One region of the Streptomyces sp. NPDC127177 genome, then DNA from elsewhere that is predicted to be linked to it. Evidence: riboswitches for the same ligand, from Rfam matches in the RefSeq annotation. Region 1 holds a riboswitch; each other region holds the start of a gene.
What was found. Region 1 has a riboswitch for cyclic di-AMP ahead of ACFVJX_RS27705 (NlpC/P60 family protein). Riboswitches for the same ligand answer to the same signal wherever they lie in the genome.

Region 1 (3,563 bases):
CGCGGGGCCTGCGCCCGACTCGACGATCGTGCGCAGCTCCTCCATCAGCGTGTTGAACCGCTTGACGGCGTTGGCGGAGCGGGCGGCCATGCCGTAGGCCTCGTCGACGCGGCGCAGCGCCTGCGGGAAGGTGATCTTCTCGCGCAGCGACAGGGCGTCGATCATCGCCTCGGCCCGGTCGCCGATGCCGCGCTTGGGCACGTTCAGGATGCGGCGCAGCGGGACGGTGTCCTCGGGGTTGGCGAGGACGCGGAGGTAGGCCAGGACGTCCCGGACCTCCTTGCGCTCGTAGAAGCGCACCCCGCCGACGACCTTGTAGGGGAGGCCGACCCGGATGAAGATCTCCTCGAAGACACGGGACTGCGCGTTCGTCCGGTAGAAGATCGCGACGTCACCGGCCTTGGCGTCGCCCGCGTCGGTCAGCCGGTCGATCTCGTCGGCGACGAACTGCGCCTCGTCGTGCTCGGTGTCCGCGACGTAACCGGTGATGCGGGCGCCGGTGCCGGCGTTGGTCCACAGGTTCTTCGGGCGGCGGCTCTCGTTGCGCTCGATGACGGCGTTGGCGGCGGACAGGATCGTCTGCGTGGAGCGGTAGTTCTGCTCCAGCAGGATCGTGGTCGCGTTCGGGTAGTCCTCCTCGAACTGGAGGATGTTGCGGATGGTCGCGCCGCGGAAGGCGTAGATCGACTGGTCCGCGTCACCCACGACGCACAGCTCGGCGGGGGCGTCCTCGGGTCCGGCCGGGCCGACCAGCTCCCGTACGAGGGTGTACTGGGCGTGGTTGGTGTCCTGGTACTCGTCGACCAGGACGTGCCGGAAGCGGCGGCGGTAGTGCTCGGCGACGTCGGGGAAGGCCTGGAGCAGGTGGACCGTCGTCATGATGATGTCGTCGAAGTCCAGCGCGTTGGCCTCGCGCAGCCGGGACTGGTACATCGCGTAGGCCTGGGCGAGCGTCTTCTCGAAGCCGTCCGCGGCCTGGCCCGCGAAGGTCTCCTCGTCGATCAGCTCGTTCTTCAGGTTCGACACCTTCGCCGTGAACGACTTGGGCGGGAAGCGCTTCGGGTCGAGGTCGAGGTCGCGGCAGACCAGCGCCATCAGCCGCTTGGAGTCCGCGGCGTCGTAGATCGAGAACGAGGAGGTGAAACCGAGCTTCTTCGACTCGCGGCGCAGGATCCGTACGCACGCGCTGTGGAAGGTCATCACCCACATGGCGTTGGCACGGGGCCCGACGAGCTGCTCGACGCGCTCCTTCATCTCACCGGCGGCCTTGTTGGTGAAGGTGATCGCGAGGATCTGGCCGGGGTGCACCCCGCGCTCCGCCAGCAGATGGGCGATGCGGTGGGTCAGCACCCGGGTCTTGCCCGAACCGGCCCCGGCGACGATGAGCAGCGGGGAACCCGCGTGCACGACGGCGGCGCGCTGCTCGGTGTTCAGCCCGTCGAGCAGCGCGGCGGCGTCGATGACCGGGCGGTGCGCCCCGTCGCGGTAGTACGCGTCGCGGGGCGACGGAGGCCCGTCGAACACGCCCGAGAAGAGGTCCTCCGGCACCGCTTCGGGTGCGGAGTCCTCGGGGGGCGGCGGGGGCCCGTCCTCCGCTTGCTGGAGGCCGGCCAGGAAACTGTCGTCAAAGAGGCTGCTCATCGCTGTACGAGTCTAGGGCGCCCCACTGACACCCGGGGCCGCATGGGGAGAACGCGCACCGGCCGGGAACACGCACGGTGAGCCGCTTCCCACTCTGCGCAGGGTTCCCGGCCGCTCATCCCGCCGGGAGCGGGCAGGTTCCGCAAGGTCACGAAAATGTATCGGGCATATCGAACATCAACCTTCACAGCGACACCATGAGTTGGCTAGCGTGCTCGTTCGGGCGGCCCGTACCCCCGAGGCGAACCACGCCGAGCGGACGTCCACGCCGAATTCGGGCTGCCCGTGCGGGAGCCCGGAACCGGGGACCCACACGCATCACCGGGGTGAATCGGTCCGAACCTCCCACCAGGACCGTAGGGCAGCCTTCCGTTCCGCCCGAACCCGACAGCTAACCCGGTAGGCGGTCCACGGAAGGAGATGCCGGCCTTGGCCTCGCATCGCAAACCGCGCCCCCGGGTGCGCAGCACCACACCGGCCATCGGGTTCACGACGGCGGCACTCGCCTCGGTGACCCTGCTCTCCACGCAGAGCGCACTGGCGGCCCCGGCCCCGAAGCCCAGCATCGAGGACGTCCAGAAGAAGGTCGACGACCTCTACCGGCAAGCGGGCACCGCGACCCAGCACTACGACGAGGCCAAGGAAGCCACCGCCAAGCAGCGCACCAAGGTGGACACGCTGCTGGACGACATCGCCGAGCGCACCCAGAAGCTGAACGAGGCCAGGCGCACGCTCGGCAACTACGCCGCCGCCCAGTACCGCGACGGCGCGCTCGCACCGACGGCCACCTTCTTCCTGGCCAACGACCCGCAGTCGTTCTTCGACCAGACGCACCTCATGGACCGGATGGCCAGGAACCAGCAGCAGGCCGTCACGGACTTCCGTACGAAGCAGGTCGAGGCGTCCAAGAAGCGTGCCGAGGCGGTGACCGGCCTGGAGACGCTCACCGAGTCGCAGACCCGGCTGCGCACCAGCAAGCAGAACGTCCAGAACAAGCTGACCGAGGCCCGCACGCTGCTGTCGAAGCTGACCGCCGAGGAGAAGGCGCGCCTCGCGGAGCTGGAGCGGAAGAAGAAGGCGGAGGCCAAGCGCAAGGCGGCGGAGCTGGCCGAGAAGCAGGCCGCCGCGAAGGCGGAGGCCGACCGCAAGGCCAAGGAGGCCGGCGGCGGTACGGACACCGGTTCGGGCTCGGGCACCGGCTCGGGTTCGGACAGCAGCGCCACGACGAAGGCCGAGAAGGTCCTCGCGTTCGCCAGGGCCCAGATGGGCAAGCCGTACGTATGGGGGGCGACCGGCCCGTCGTCGTACGACTGCTCGGGGCTCACCCAGGCGGCCTGGAAGGCGGCGGGTGTCAGCATTCCGCGGACCACCTGGGACCAGGTGAACGTCGGCACCCGGATCGCGACGGCGGATCTGCAGCCCGGGGACCTGGTCTTCTTCTACGACGACATCAGCCACGTCGGCATCTACAAGGGCAACGGCATGATGATCCACGCGCCCAAGCCGGGGGCGAACGTGCGCGAGGAGTCGATCTACTACATGCCGATCTACGGCAGCGTGCGGCCGGGCTAGCGGCCGCCCGCACGGTCCCGGTCATCGCCGGGTCGGCGGCCACGAGTGGGCCGAGGACCGAGCCGGTGCGGAGGAGGCGCTGCGGCGGGAGGGCCGGCGGGTCGACCGGGACGCCGTGCCGTAACCGTCGGCGGCCGGTGATGTGTCACCGGTCGCCGACGACCGCTCAGGTCCAGAGCGTGGCGATGAAGATGTTGACGACCGTCAGTCCGCCCACCGCCGCGAAGAGGCCCTTCTCGGCCTTCTCCTCGTCCCGTTTGACGTAGACGATGCCGAGGATGACGACCAGGATCAGCAGCTTGATGCCGATCTTGACGTTGTTCACGGGGTGGTCGTCGGCCTGGTCGAGC
Region 2 (3,563 bases), on a different contig from region 1:
CCTCGTCGGAGGCCTCGACCGTGACCTCGATGCGCGGACGGCCCTCGATGATCACGCGATGGGCTCCGGAGCCGTCGGGCGGCGTGGGCCAGTCCGGGGCGCAGGACGGGTGGATGCGGGTGACGTGCTCGATGACGATGCGCGGTTCGCCCCCGACGATGCCCTGCACCTCGAAGCGGACCGCGCCCTGGGTGCCCGCCTCGAACCGGCCCATCGTGCGGGTGGTCACCGTGGTCTCCAGAGGGCGCCTGGCCATGGTCTCCCGGATGTCGTCGAGCTCCACCTCCAGGGCCCTGGCCATCAGTCGTATCTGTCCACCCCACACCATGGTCGGTACCGAGGCCGCGAGCATGAGCGGCTCGTACTCCATGGGATGTCCCATGCCGATCAGATGGCGGACCGCGTCCGGCTGGTCGTAGGTGGAGTAGTCGAAGATCTCCTGGCAGCGGATCGCGTCGACCGTGCTCCCGAGTCCGCTGATCAGCAGGGGCAGCACGTCGTTGCCCCAGCCGGGGTCGACGCCGGAGACGAACAGGGAGCCGCCGCCGTCGGCGACCGCGGCCAGGACCGGATCGCGCAGTTCGGGCGGCGCGCCGTGCCGGTCGTAGAGCGCGTACAGGGCGGGGGTGACGACCACCGCGCCCGTCCGGACCGCCCTGACGATGTCGGCGAGCGCCTCGTCGGGGCGGATGTCCCCGGAGGCGGCGTACACGACCGCGCCGGGAGCGGTGGCCAGCACCGCGTCGATGTCATCGCTCGCCGCGACGCCCAGATCGCGGCCGAGCCCGCCGAGGTCGCCCGCGTCACGGCCGGTCTTGCCGGGGTCGTGGACGAGCACGTGTGCCAGTTTCAGGGCCGGATGGGCCTCGACGGCGCGGATGGCCGCGCGGCCGACATTGCCGGTACCCCAGACCACCGTGGAAATCATGCGGCGGAGGGTAGCGCGCGGGATGAAAGGTTCATAGTGCCATCGCGCACCCGGTTGCGAGGCCTGCCGGAGGGGGCCGTGGGTTCCGGCGGAGGGGCGGCTCCGAAGGCTCCGGGCGAGGGCCCGGCCGCCTTCCTGGTGTCCGGGCCGCACGCGCGAAGGGGTGGGGCGGAGCCTCACGGCTCCGCCCCACCCCTTCTGCCGACTCACCCCGTGGGCGGAGCCGTGTGATGTCAGTAGGCGCCGAACACGTTGTCGATCGAGCCGTACGTGGCCGCGGCGTAGTTGCACGCGGCGGTGATGTTGGCGACGGGGTCCAGGATGTCCGTCGACGTGCCGGCCACGTGGAAGGCGTCGAAGGTGGGCTGGATGACCTGGAGGAGGCCCTTCGAAGGCGTGCCTGCGGCAGCGTTCGAGTCCCAGTCGTTGACGATCTGCGGGTTGCCGGAGGACTCGCGGATGATGTTGCGGTAGATGCCGTCGTAGCTGCCGGGGATGCCGTTCTGCGCCATCACGGCCAGCGACTCCTTGATCCAGCCGTCGAGGTCGTCGGTGTACGCGGTCGCGGACTGCGCGGGGGCGGTGGCGGCGGTGTTCTCGGCGACGGGGGTGGCCGTCCGCTCCGAACGGTCGGCGCGGCCGGTTCCCTCGGCACGGTCGGAGGACTGCGAGGCGCCGTTCGCGGACTTGGACTCGTCGGCCGGCTTCGACTCGGTCGTCTTCGCCTTCGATTCGGCCTTCGGCGCCGTCTTGGGCGCGACAGCCTCGGACTTGGCGCCGATGGTCAGCTTGAGGCCCGGGTGAATGAGGTCGGGGTTCTGGCCGACGACACTCCGGTTGTCCTTGTAGAGCCGCTCCCAGCCACCGCTGAGGGAATGCCCCTGGGCGATCTTGTAAAGCGAATCGCCGGAGACGACGGAATAGACGGTGGACTCCGCCTTGTGCGCGGCGATTTCCTTCGCAGCGACGGAAGTCGGGGCCGCGGCCTTTTCGGCGACGGCAGCGTGCGCCGGGGCGGCGGAAGCCGATCCGGCGCCGATCAGGGGCAGTGCGAGGACGACTCCACCGGTGCTCACGGCGATGAAACCGCGGGTCAGGGAGGTGGACTTGGAACGACGGTGCTTACCGTTGAAGGGCATGACGAATTTCCTCTCCGCCGCCTGCGAGGTGAGCTGTCGGGTTCGGACTGGAGATGTCCGGCCGCACGTGATGGCGACTTCACCCCTAGCCGGTCCGGATACCGGACCGGCGGCAAAACTGGGTCCCCCGCTCCTGCCGTACGTGAGTGGGTCGGGTTCCCGGACGGCGGCAGGATTCGGCGTTCCATCCGGATTGACGGCGACCGTAAGCGAGAAACACCGACCGAAACAAGCCAGGAATTCCAAATCCCAATTGATCCACAAGATCAATTAAAGGAAATGCTCACATCGGGACCTCGCGACGGAAGTCAACTTTCTTGGCGCAGCAGGGAACCGAAGCCCGACGCCCTGCGTCCGTGGGCGGAAAAGTGATGCTGGCCACTGCGCCCGAAAGGAGCGATTTGGTCAATATTCACCATGTTTGATCCCCCGAAAACACACCCTGAGTGGTCATAACGAGCAGTTCGGATTAATTACCCAATCAGGACATTTGGCAGCACCTGAAAGTCACCCCGTCCCACCGGAGCCCGCCCCTACTCAAGGCCGGAGGCGACCGACAGCCTCCGGCGTGAGATAACGGGCCAGCACATCGAGCGCCTCGGTGACCGCCAGCAGCCGCTGCAAGTCATCGGTGCCGAGCGCGGCGGCCAGAGCCCCGTCGACCGGCGCGGCCCTGACCTCGGCCACGCGTTCCGAGACCTCGGATGCCCGCCGGATCAGCTGCCGCCGGACGTCCGCCGGATCGGGTGCCGTCACGATCGAGCCCGGCTCCTTCAGCCGGGCCACGGCACCCGAGACCCGACTCTGGGGCAGACCCGTGTGCACGGCGATCGAGCTCACCGAGGTGTCCGGATGCCCGAGGAGGTCGCTCGGCACGACGAGGGCCACCCGGGCGCCGACCGCCGCACACCGGCCGAGGCGGGCGGCTCCGGGAGCACCTCCTCGCCGATCTGCATGAGCGAGCCGGCCGACCGCCTCGTGGACCGCTGGACCGTGGTCACCCACGACCGCCGGGACCTCTCCCGCAGCACCCTCCACTCCCCCGGGCACCGCGTCACCATGGCGCAAGCACGCGGACGACGTGCACCTCCTGCCGGCGGAACCGACCGACGAGCCCGCCCTGATGCTCGGGTGCGGCATGGGCGCCGCCATCGGCCTGCACCTCGCGGCCGCCCGTCCCGAGCGGCGCGCACTGCTGGTGACACACGACCCGGTCGCCCCGTCGCTACTGCCGGTCGTGGTCGACGAAAAAGCCGAAGTCGCCGTGACGGCGCGGGGTGAGCGGCATGGGGGTGAGGTCCGGCTCGGTCTCCTGGTGTGCGGGATCGATCCTCACCGCGGTCGTCGAGGCCGAACCCGACCTGGAGGCGCTGCGAACCGCTCCCGTACGGATCGTGCCCGCGGGCGGTGGCACGACGGCGCCTTCGGTCTTCGTCGGACAGTGCGCACAGCGCCTCGCCGGCCTCACCGGCCGGGAAGTCGTGCGGTTCCCCGGC
Region 3 (3,563 bases), on a different contig from region 1:
GGACCGCACGTGCGCCGTGTAGGTGGCGATCTTGCCGCGCAGATGGCGCAGGACGGGAACGCCGCGGGTGTCGAAGCCGGTGGTGACCATGACGGTGCCGACCGATTCGGTCAGCTCCGCGACCGCGCGCTCGAAGCGCTCGGCCACGTCGTCGGGGTCGGTGCCCGGCCGGATGATGTCGTTGCCGCCCGCGCAGAAACTCACCAGGTCGGGGGCGAGTTCCTTGGCACGCGGTACCTGCTCCTCGACTATCTGGTCGAGGAGACGTCCTCGTACGGCGAGATTGGCGTACCTGAAGTTCCCGTGCACGGCACCTGTGATGCCTTCCGTGCCGAGGTCCGGGAGCTGGTCCGCGAGGAGCACTGCGAACCGGTCCGCCCAGCCGACGAATGTTCCGTCCGGGCCAAGGTCGCCGACTCCCTCGGTGAAGCTGTCGCCAATCGCCGCGTACGACTCGATGGCGCCCTGTCTGTTGATGACGCCCTGTCGGATGTTTCTCGAATCGTCTGCCACAAGGGCATATCCTGCACCTTCGAATGTGACCTACGCGACCGTAATACGGGGTTGACGGGTGGTGAGATAGACCACCCGGTCAGGTTTTGGTAAACGGGGAATAAGCAGAGGGACGGTGCGCCGCCGCACACCGTCCCTCTGTGTATTGCTCCGGTCCGGTTCACCGGACCCGTGCTGCCCGGATCAGACGTTGATCCCGTGCGACGCCAGGTAGGCGATCGGGTCGATGTCCGAGCCGTACGCCGGACCCGTGCGGATCTCGAAGTGCAGGTGCGGGCCGGTCGCGTTGCCGGTGGCGCCCGAGAGGCCGACCTGCTGGCCCGCGGTCACGGTCTGGCCGGCCGAGACGGAGAGCGAGGACATGTGGCCGTACTGCGAGTAGTGGCCGTCGGCGTGCTTGATGACGACCTCGTTGCCGTACGCGCCGCCCCATCCGGCGGTGACGACGGTGCCGGAGGTGATCGCCTTCACGCTGGTGCCGGTGGAGACCGGGAAGTCGATACCGGTGTGGCTGCCGCTGGACCAGCTGGCGCCGGATGCGCGGTACTCGGTGGTGTGGTTGCCGGGCACCGGGTGGACGTAGCCGGAGTCAGTGCTCTGGTCGGCCGAGGACTCGTCGGACGACTGGGTGTCGGAGGAGGAGGAGTTGGAGGCCGTGGAGGCCTTCGACTCGGTCTTGGCGGGCGCCTTCGACGGGGCCTTCGACGGGGTGGAGGTGTGCGATCCGGTGGTCGAGGCGTGGCCGGAGGCCGCGCCGCCGAGGGTCAGCTTCATGCCCGGGAAGATCAGGCTCGGGTTGTCGCCGACGACCTTGCGGTTGTCCTGGTAGAGCTTCTCCCAGCCGCCCTTGAGCTTGTGCTGGGCGGCGATCTTCGACAGGTAGTCGCCGGAGACGACGGAGTACGTCTTGGAGCCGGACTGCTTGTCGGCGACCGGCTTGGCCGGGGTGGCGTGCGCGGCGGCGGCCGAGTTCGCGGTGGCGGGAGCGGCGTGCTCCGCGGCGTTGGCACCGGTGGCGCCGAGCAGCGGAAGCGCGATGACGGCTCCGCCGGCGCTCGCGACGACGACGCCGCGGGCGATGGTGCTGGACTTCGGACGGCGGTGCTTACCCGGTGTGGGCATGAAGAATTTCCTCTCCGGCGCCTACGAGGTGAGCTGTCGGGTTCGGGCTGGAGATGCCCGGCCGCGCCTGGCGCGACTTCACCCCGAGCCGGCCGGATGATCGCTCCGGTCGGCGGCTTACCTGGTTCCCCCGCTCCTGCCACACGGTGAGTGGGTGCGAATTCCGGACGGCGGCAGGATTAGGCGTTCCATCCGGATTGAGAGTGAACGTAAGCGAGCCGGGACGACGGAAACAAGCCGCGGGTTCCACCCCGGATTCCGGTTCTGAAATTCGGCACGGAATTCCCGTCACACTCCGTGGATTATGGATCTTGGCTTTCCGCGCGGCGTAAGGATTACCCGGACCGGCCGCCGCCACACACCGTCACGGATATGATCCCGCTCACGAGCAGGTGACCATCTCCCCTATAAGCAGGGCATGTACGACTAAAAGCCACAATCCAGACATGTCATGCTTCGATCGCTGCCCCCAGGAGCCCGCACATGGGCGGTTACCGAGATGATTGCCTGGGTCACCGATGTCGTATCGTCACGAGAGTGGACCCGTCGGCGACACGCGTCGGCGGCAGAGCCTCCAGGAGTGACCGTGACGCAGCAGTTGCCGCAGACCCCGTCGACGGAACCCGAGCTGGCGGGAGTCCGTAATTTCCGTGATCTGGGCGGGCTGCCCACCTCGGACGGACGACGGCTGCGGTACGGGCGGCTCTTCCGAAGCGGTCACCTCGCGAGCGCCACGGCCGAGGACGCCGCGTTCCTCGGCGGCCTCGGCCTGCACACCGTCTTCGACTTCCGCAACGCCGCCGACCACAAGCTGGACGGACTGGACGTGGAGCTGCCCGGGGTGCGCAACGTGAACATCCCGCTCACCGACCCGGCCGACGGCAGCGAGTTCTGGCGGATGGTGCGCGACGGCAACATGGACGAGCTTCGCGGCCTCCTCGCCGACGGCAAGGGCACCGCCCGCATGGTCGCCTCCTACCGCACGATCATCCTGGAACGCACCGCCGAGCACAGCCGCGTGCTGCACGCCCTGGCCGAGGACAGCGTCCCGGCACTGATGCACTGCGCGGCCGGCAAGGACCGGGCGGGGCTCTCGATCGCGGTCTCGCTGCTCGCGGTCGGTGTCGGGCGCGAGACCATCGAGGCCGACTACCTCAAGTCCAACGACGCCCACCGCCGCTACCGGGTGCGCCGCAGCGACACCTCGGCGGCCGGGATGTCGCCGGAGGTGATGGAGCTGCTCAGCCCGCTCTTCGGAGCCCACAGCGAATACCTCGCCGCGGCCTTCGCCACGATCGACGAGACCTGGGGCGGCACCGACCGCTACCTCTCGGAAGCCCTGAAGATCACGCCCGCCACCCGGGAACGGCTGCGCGAACAGCTCCTGGACGACGCGTGAGCGGATCCGGCGCGGCGCATCCTCGCTCCTACTGGTTGTGCATCCCCACCGCGAACAGCAGGTAGAGGAAGCCCGCGACGACGTGCCCGGCCACCAGATAGGCGAACAGCCTGATGACGAGGCCGCGCGGCATCTTCCTCTCCTGCGAATCGGAGTCCTTGCGCCGGGCCGGGGTGAGCGGATCGTAGTTCTCGGAATCGGACATGACAGTCCTCTCTGGCCGCCGGACGTGCCGGCGGCGGGGACGGCTTCTCAGCGACGGTGGATCCCGCTGCCGAGACACAGCTCGGCGGCGGGGCTCTGCAGCAGGGTGTGGACGAAGAGGAGCTCGGCGCCCTCACGGTCCGGGGCCGCGATCCGGTGCGGGGTGAGCGAGTCGAAGTGCGCGCTGTCACCGGGGGCCAGATCGTGCACGGTCTCCCCCAGGGTCACCCTGAGGTTTCCGGCCAGGACGTACAGCCATTCCTCACCGGGGTGGACGCGCACCAGATCACCCTGCGCGCCGTACGGGACGCGGACCCGCAGCGCC
Region 4 (3,563 bases), on a different contig from region 1:
TCGCCTGGTCGATCAGCCGCTGCTCGGTCGCGTCGTAGCCGACGAGCTCCGGGCCGATCTGCTCGATGACGGCGAGGACTGCCTTCTCGACACCCTTGCCGTGGTAGCGGTTGGGGTCACCGTCGCGAAGCTCAATGGCCTCGAACGCACCGGTGGAGGCTCCGGACGGGACGGCAGCACGGCCGGTGCTGCCGTCGTCGAGGCCAACCTCGACCTCGACCGTGGGGTTGCCCCGGGAGTCGAGGATTTCCCGGGCTACGACGACGTCGATGGACGGCACGAGGCATCTCCTTCTGGGATATGACGCTGGTTGTGCAGGGTCACTTTGGCCTTGCGACAAGAGCCTAACCGGCCCGGCCGTCTCAGTCGGCCGGGCGCCCGTCCCCTGGGACGAAAAAGGACCCAAGGGCAGGCATTAAGGGGCATACGGCCAGAAATTTACTGGCCGGTAACTACAACAGTTGAACAATCAACACAGAAACGCGCGGACCCCGGCCCGGCACGCACGGGGGGAAGATGCGGCCGGACCGGGGCGCTCGGCGAGGAGAGTGCCGACCGCTCCGCGAAGGAGCGGGGTTCTGGACTACTTCGCCAGGTGCAGCTGCTGACCCGGGAAGATCATGTCGGCGTCCTCGACGATGTCCTTGTTCAGCTTGAACAGCTGCTCCCAGCCGCCCTTGACCTTGTGGTCGGCCGCGATCTCGCTCAGGGTGTCACCCGCGACGACCTTGTACTCGCCGTCACCCTTCTTGACCTTCTCGCCGGTCGGGGTGGTGACGGTCTTCTTCGCCTCGGGGGCGGTCGAGCGGTCCGAGCGGTTGGTGGAGGGGGCCTCGCTGCGCTCGGCCTTCTTCGGCTCGGCCTGCTTGGCCGGAGCCGAGCCCTGCTCGGGAGCGGTCTCGGTCTTGCCGGAGCCGGTGTCGACGCCCGGGTCGACACCGTCGTTGCTCAGGTTGCCGGCACCGGCGCAGGACCAGGCGCCCGGTCCCTGCATGTCGAGGAGCTTCTCGGCGACGGCGATCTGCTGGGACTTGGTGGCGAGGTCGGCACGGGCCGCGTACTGCGTACCACCGGCGGCGGCCCAGCTGGACTGCGAGAACTGCAGACCGCCGTAGTAGCCGTTGCCGGTGTTGATGGACCAGTTGCCGCCGGACTCGCACTGGGCGACGGCGTCCCACGTGGAGACGGAGGCGGCGGAGGCGCCGGTCGCACCCATGAGCGGCACGGCGATGGCGGCACCGGTGACACCGGCGAGCGTGGCGATACGGACGGCCTTGGACGGGCGGCGGTGCTTGTTGCCCTTGCTGTTGAGCAGCATCGAGACTTCTCCTCACCGACGCCTACGAGGTGAGCTGTCGGGTTCGGGCCAAGTGAGTTGCCCGGTCGCACGTCCTAGCGCACGACTTCACCCCAAGCCGTTCCCGATGCGTCTTGCGACGATCGGACCCGGCGCTTACCTGGGTCCCCCGCTCCTGCCTACGGCGCTTTACGCGTCTGTTCCCTTCGACCGACGGCAGGATTCGGCGTGACGATCGACGGGGCCCGCGGTGCGAGCGGTTCCGACCGTAAACACACGCAACCCCCACATCAAAGAAAGACATACCGGATAAACAGCCCTTAATTGCATCTGAAAAACATATGTTTGCGCAGGTCGGAACGGATGCGGAGGGACCACCCGGACAAGATGCGTCAGTTCACGCAAAGAGACCCATGTCTCACTTAGTCAAAAGTGGGACATAGGCCTCTTAAGTACCCCGGATTCAGGGTGTTTTCAGCTGTTGATCAGACCGCGCACAGGGCTGTTCTCATCCGGCCTTCACGCCGAGGTCCAGGCTCTGGCCAGGCAGGATGAGGTCCGGGTCGGAGCCGACCTCCGCCTTGTTGGCCTCGTACAGCTCCGTCCAGCCGCCGGGCAGCTCCTGCGCCTGCGCGATCGCCCAGAGGTTGTCGCCGGCGCGGACGGTGTACGTGCCGTCAGCGGCCGGTGTGTCCTTGTCCCGTGCGTCACCGTCACCCCGCGAGGCGTGCCGCCCCGAGTCCCGCTCGCCGCCGCTCTCGTCGGGAGCCGGCGCGCCGCGGTGCTTGCCACCCGTCTCCGAGCCCTCACCTGACCCGTCCGAGGCGTCGCCGGATGGGCCGTTCGCGTCGGTCGAGCCGGACGGCGAGGGCGTGGCGGACGGACTCTTCGAGGTGTCCGACGTACGTTCCTTGCCTGCCGCGTCGTCGGTGGCATCGTCCGAGGGAGCGTCCGTCGCGTCCTCGGAGGCCCCGTCGGACGGCTCCGCGCTCTTCGCCGGGTCGGCACTCTCCGCCGGGTCCGCGCTCTCCGACGGGTCGGCGGACGGCGTGCTGCCCGGGTCGACGCCCGGCAGGGACCCGTCCTCGGCGAGGCCGGAGACGACGGCGCAGCTCGGCCACGCCTTCGGGCCCTGGTCGTCCAGGACCTTCTCCGCCACGGCGATCTGCTGCGAGCGGCTGGCGAGGTCCGCCCGGGGGGCGTACGAGTCGCCGCCGTAGGACTTCCAGACCTCCTGCGAGAACTGCAGGCCGCCGTAGTAGCCGTTGCCGAGGTCGGCACTCCACATGCCACCGCTCTCGCACTCGGCGACCCGGTCCCAGGTCGAGGCGTCGGCGGCGTGCGCGCCGGCCGCGCCGAGCAGGGGGATGGCGATGGCCGAGCCGGTCACACCTGCGGCGACGATGATCGCGGGTGCCTGACGAGGGCGACGGTGTCTGCCGTTCGCGGAGCCCATGGGAATGCCTTCCGTGTGACTGACGAGTGACTGGTGAGTCGAACGGTGAACCTAGCGGGACTCGAACGTGTGTCACAAGTCGATGCAGCGCAGATCACGTGAAAGTCACAGAGTTGACAGAGTGTCACTTTCCTTTTAAACCCGTTCGGGAGTGAACTCCACCGGAAGTGTGCGCAGTCCGCGCATAATGAGCCCGCCACGCCAGCGCAAATCGGCAGGTTCCACCGCAAGCCGCAGATCCGGAAGGCGTTTCAGCAGCGTGGCGAGCGCCGCCTGCCCCTCGAGGCGGGCGAGCGGTGCTCCCAGACAGTAATGGATGCCGTGCCCGTAACCGAGGTGCTGGTTGTCACGCCGGGCGAGGTCCAACGTGTCCGGTCCGTCGAAGCGCCCGGGGTCCCGGTCGGCCGCCGCCAGCACCACGAGCACGGGGTCCCCCTCGGCGACCCGCTGCCCGCCGATCGTCAGCGCCTCGGTGGCGAACCGCCAGGTCGCGAGCTCCACCGGACCGTCGTACCTGAGCAGTTCCTCGACGGCGGTGGCCAGCAGATCCGTCTCCCCCGCCGCCAGGGACCGCTGGAGCCGCTCGCGCTGCTCCGGATGGTTCAGCAGGGTGTGGACGCCGTTGCCGATCAGGTTGACCGTCGTCTCGAAGCCGGCGAACAGGAGGATGAAGGCCATCGCGGCGGCCTCGTTCTCCGTGAGGTGCTCGCCGTCGTCACTCGCCCGGATCAGCCCCGAGATCAGGTCGTCCCCGGGGTTCTCGCGCTTGCGGTGGATCAGTTCGAGGAGATAGCCGCGCATCTTCTTCAC

Region 2: another riboswitch for cyclic di-AMP. It lies ahead of ACFVJX_RS07900 (transglycosylase SLT domain-containing protein); the one in region 1 lies ahead of ACFVJX_RS27705 (NlpC/P60 family protein).
Region 3: another riboswitch for cyclic di-AMP. It lies ahead of ACFVJX_RS31300 (peptidoglycan DD-metalloendopeptidase family protein); the one in region 1 lies ahead of ACFVJX_RS27705 (NlpC/P60 family protein).
Region 4: another riboswitch for cyclic di-AMP. It lies ahead of ACFVJX_RS14415 (transglycosylase family protein); the one in region 1 lies ahead of ACFVJX_RS27705 (NlpC/P60 family protein).

The regions. Positions count from the first base shown of each region.
Region 1 is NZ_JBHXUW010000053.1:28,812-32,374, reverse strand. It holds gene pcrA (DNA helicase PcrA) at 1-1,641, opposite strand, end outside; cyclic di-AMP (ydaO/yuaA leader) riboswitch at 1,898-2,063, shown strand; gene ACFVJX_RS27705 (NlpC/P60 family protein) at 2,062-3,213, shown strand; gene ACFVJX_RS27700 (hypothetical protein) at 3,380-3,563, opposite strand, start outside.
Region 2 is NZ_JBHXUW010000008.1:26,762-30,324, forward strand. It holds gene ACFVJX_RS07895 (dihydrodipicolinate reductase) at 1-928, opposite strand, end outside; gene ACFVJX_RS07900 (transglycosylase SLT domain-containing protein) at 1,162-2,067, opposite strand; cyclic di-AMP (ydaO/yuaA leader) riboswitch at 2,071-2,259, opposite strand; gene ACFVJX_RS07905 (MarR family transcriptional regulator) at 2,605-2,943, opposite strand; gene ACFVJX_RS07910 (hypothetical protein) at 3,354-3,563, shown strand, end outside.
Region 3 is NZ_JBHXUW010000070.1:31,985-35,547, forward strand. It holds gene ACFVJX_RS31295 (SGNH/GDSL hydrolase family protein) at 1-513, opposite strand, end outside; gene ACFVJX_RS31300 (peptidoglycan DD-metalloendopeptidase family protein) at 697-1,635, opposite strand; cyclic di-AMP (ydaO/yuaA leader) riboswitch at 1,639-1,831, opposite strand; gene ACFVJX_RS31305 (tyrosine-protein phosphatase) at 2,222-3,034, shown strand; gene ACFVJX_RS31310 (DUF6126 family protein) at 3,063-3,239, opposite strand; gene ACFVJX_RS31315 (helix-turn-helix domain-containing protein) at 3,287-3,563, opposite strand, start outside.
Region 4 is NZ_JBHXUW010000019.1:62,168-65,730, reverse strand. It holds gene eno (phosphopyruvate hydratase) at 1-280, opposite strand, end outside; gene ACFVJX_RS14415 (transglycosylase family protein) at 584-1,318, opposite strand; cyclic di-AMP (ydaO/yuaA leader) riboswitch at 1,323-1,494, opposite strand; gene ACFVJX_RS14410 (transglycosylase family protein) at 1,806-2,753, opposite strand; gene ACFVJX_RS14405 (cytochrome P450) at 2,889-3,563, opposite strand, start outside.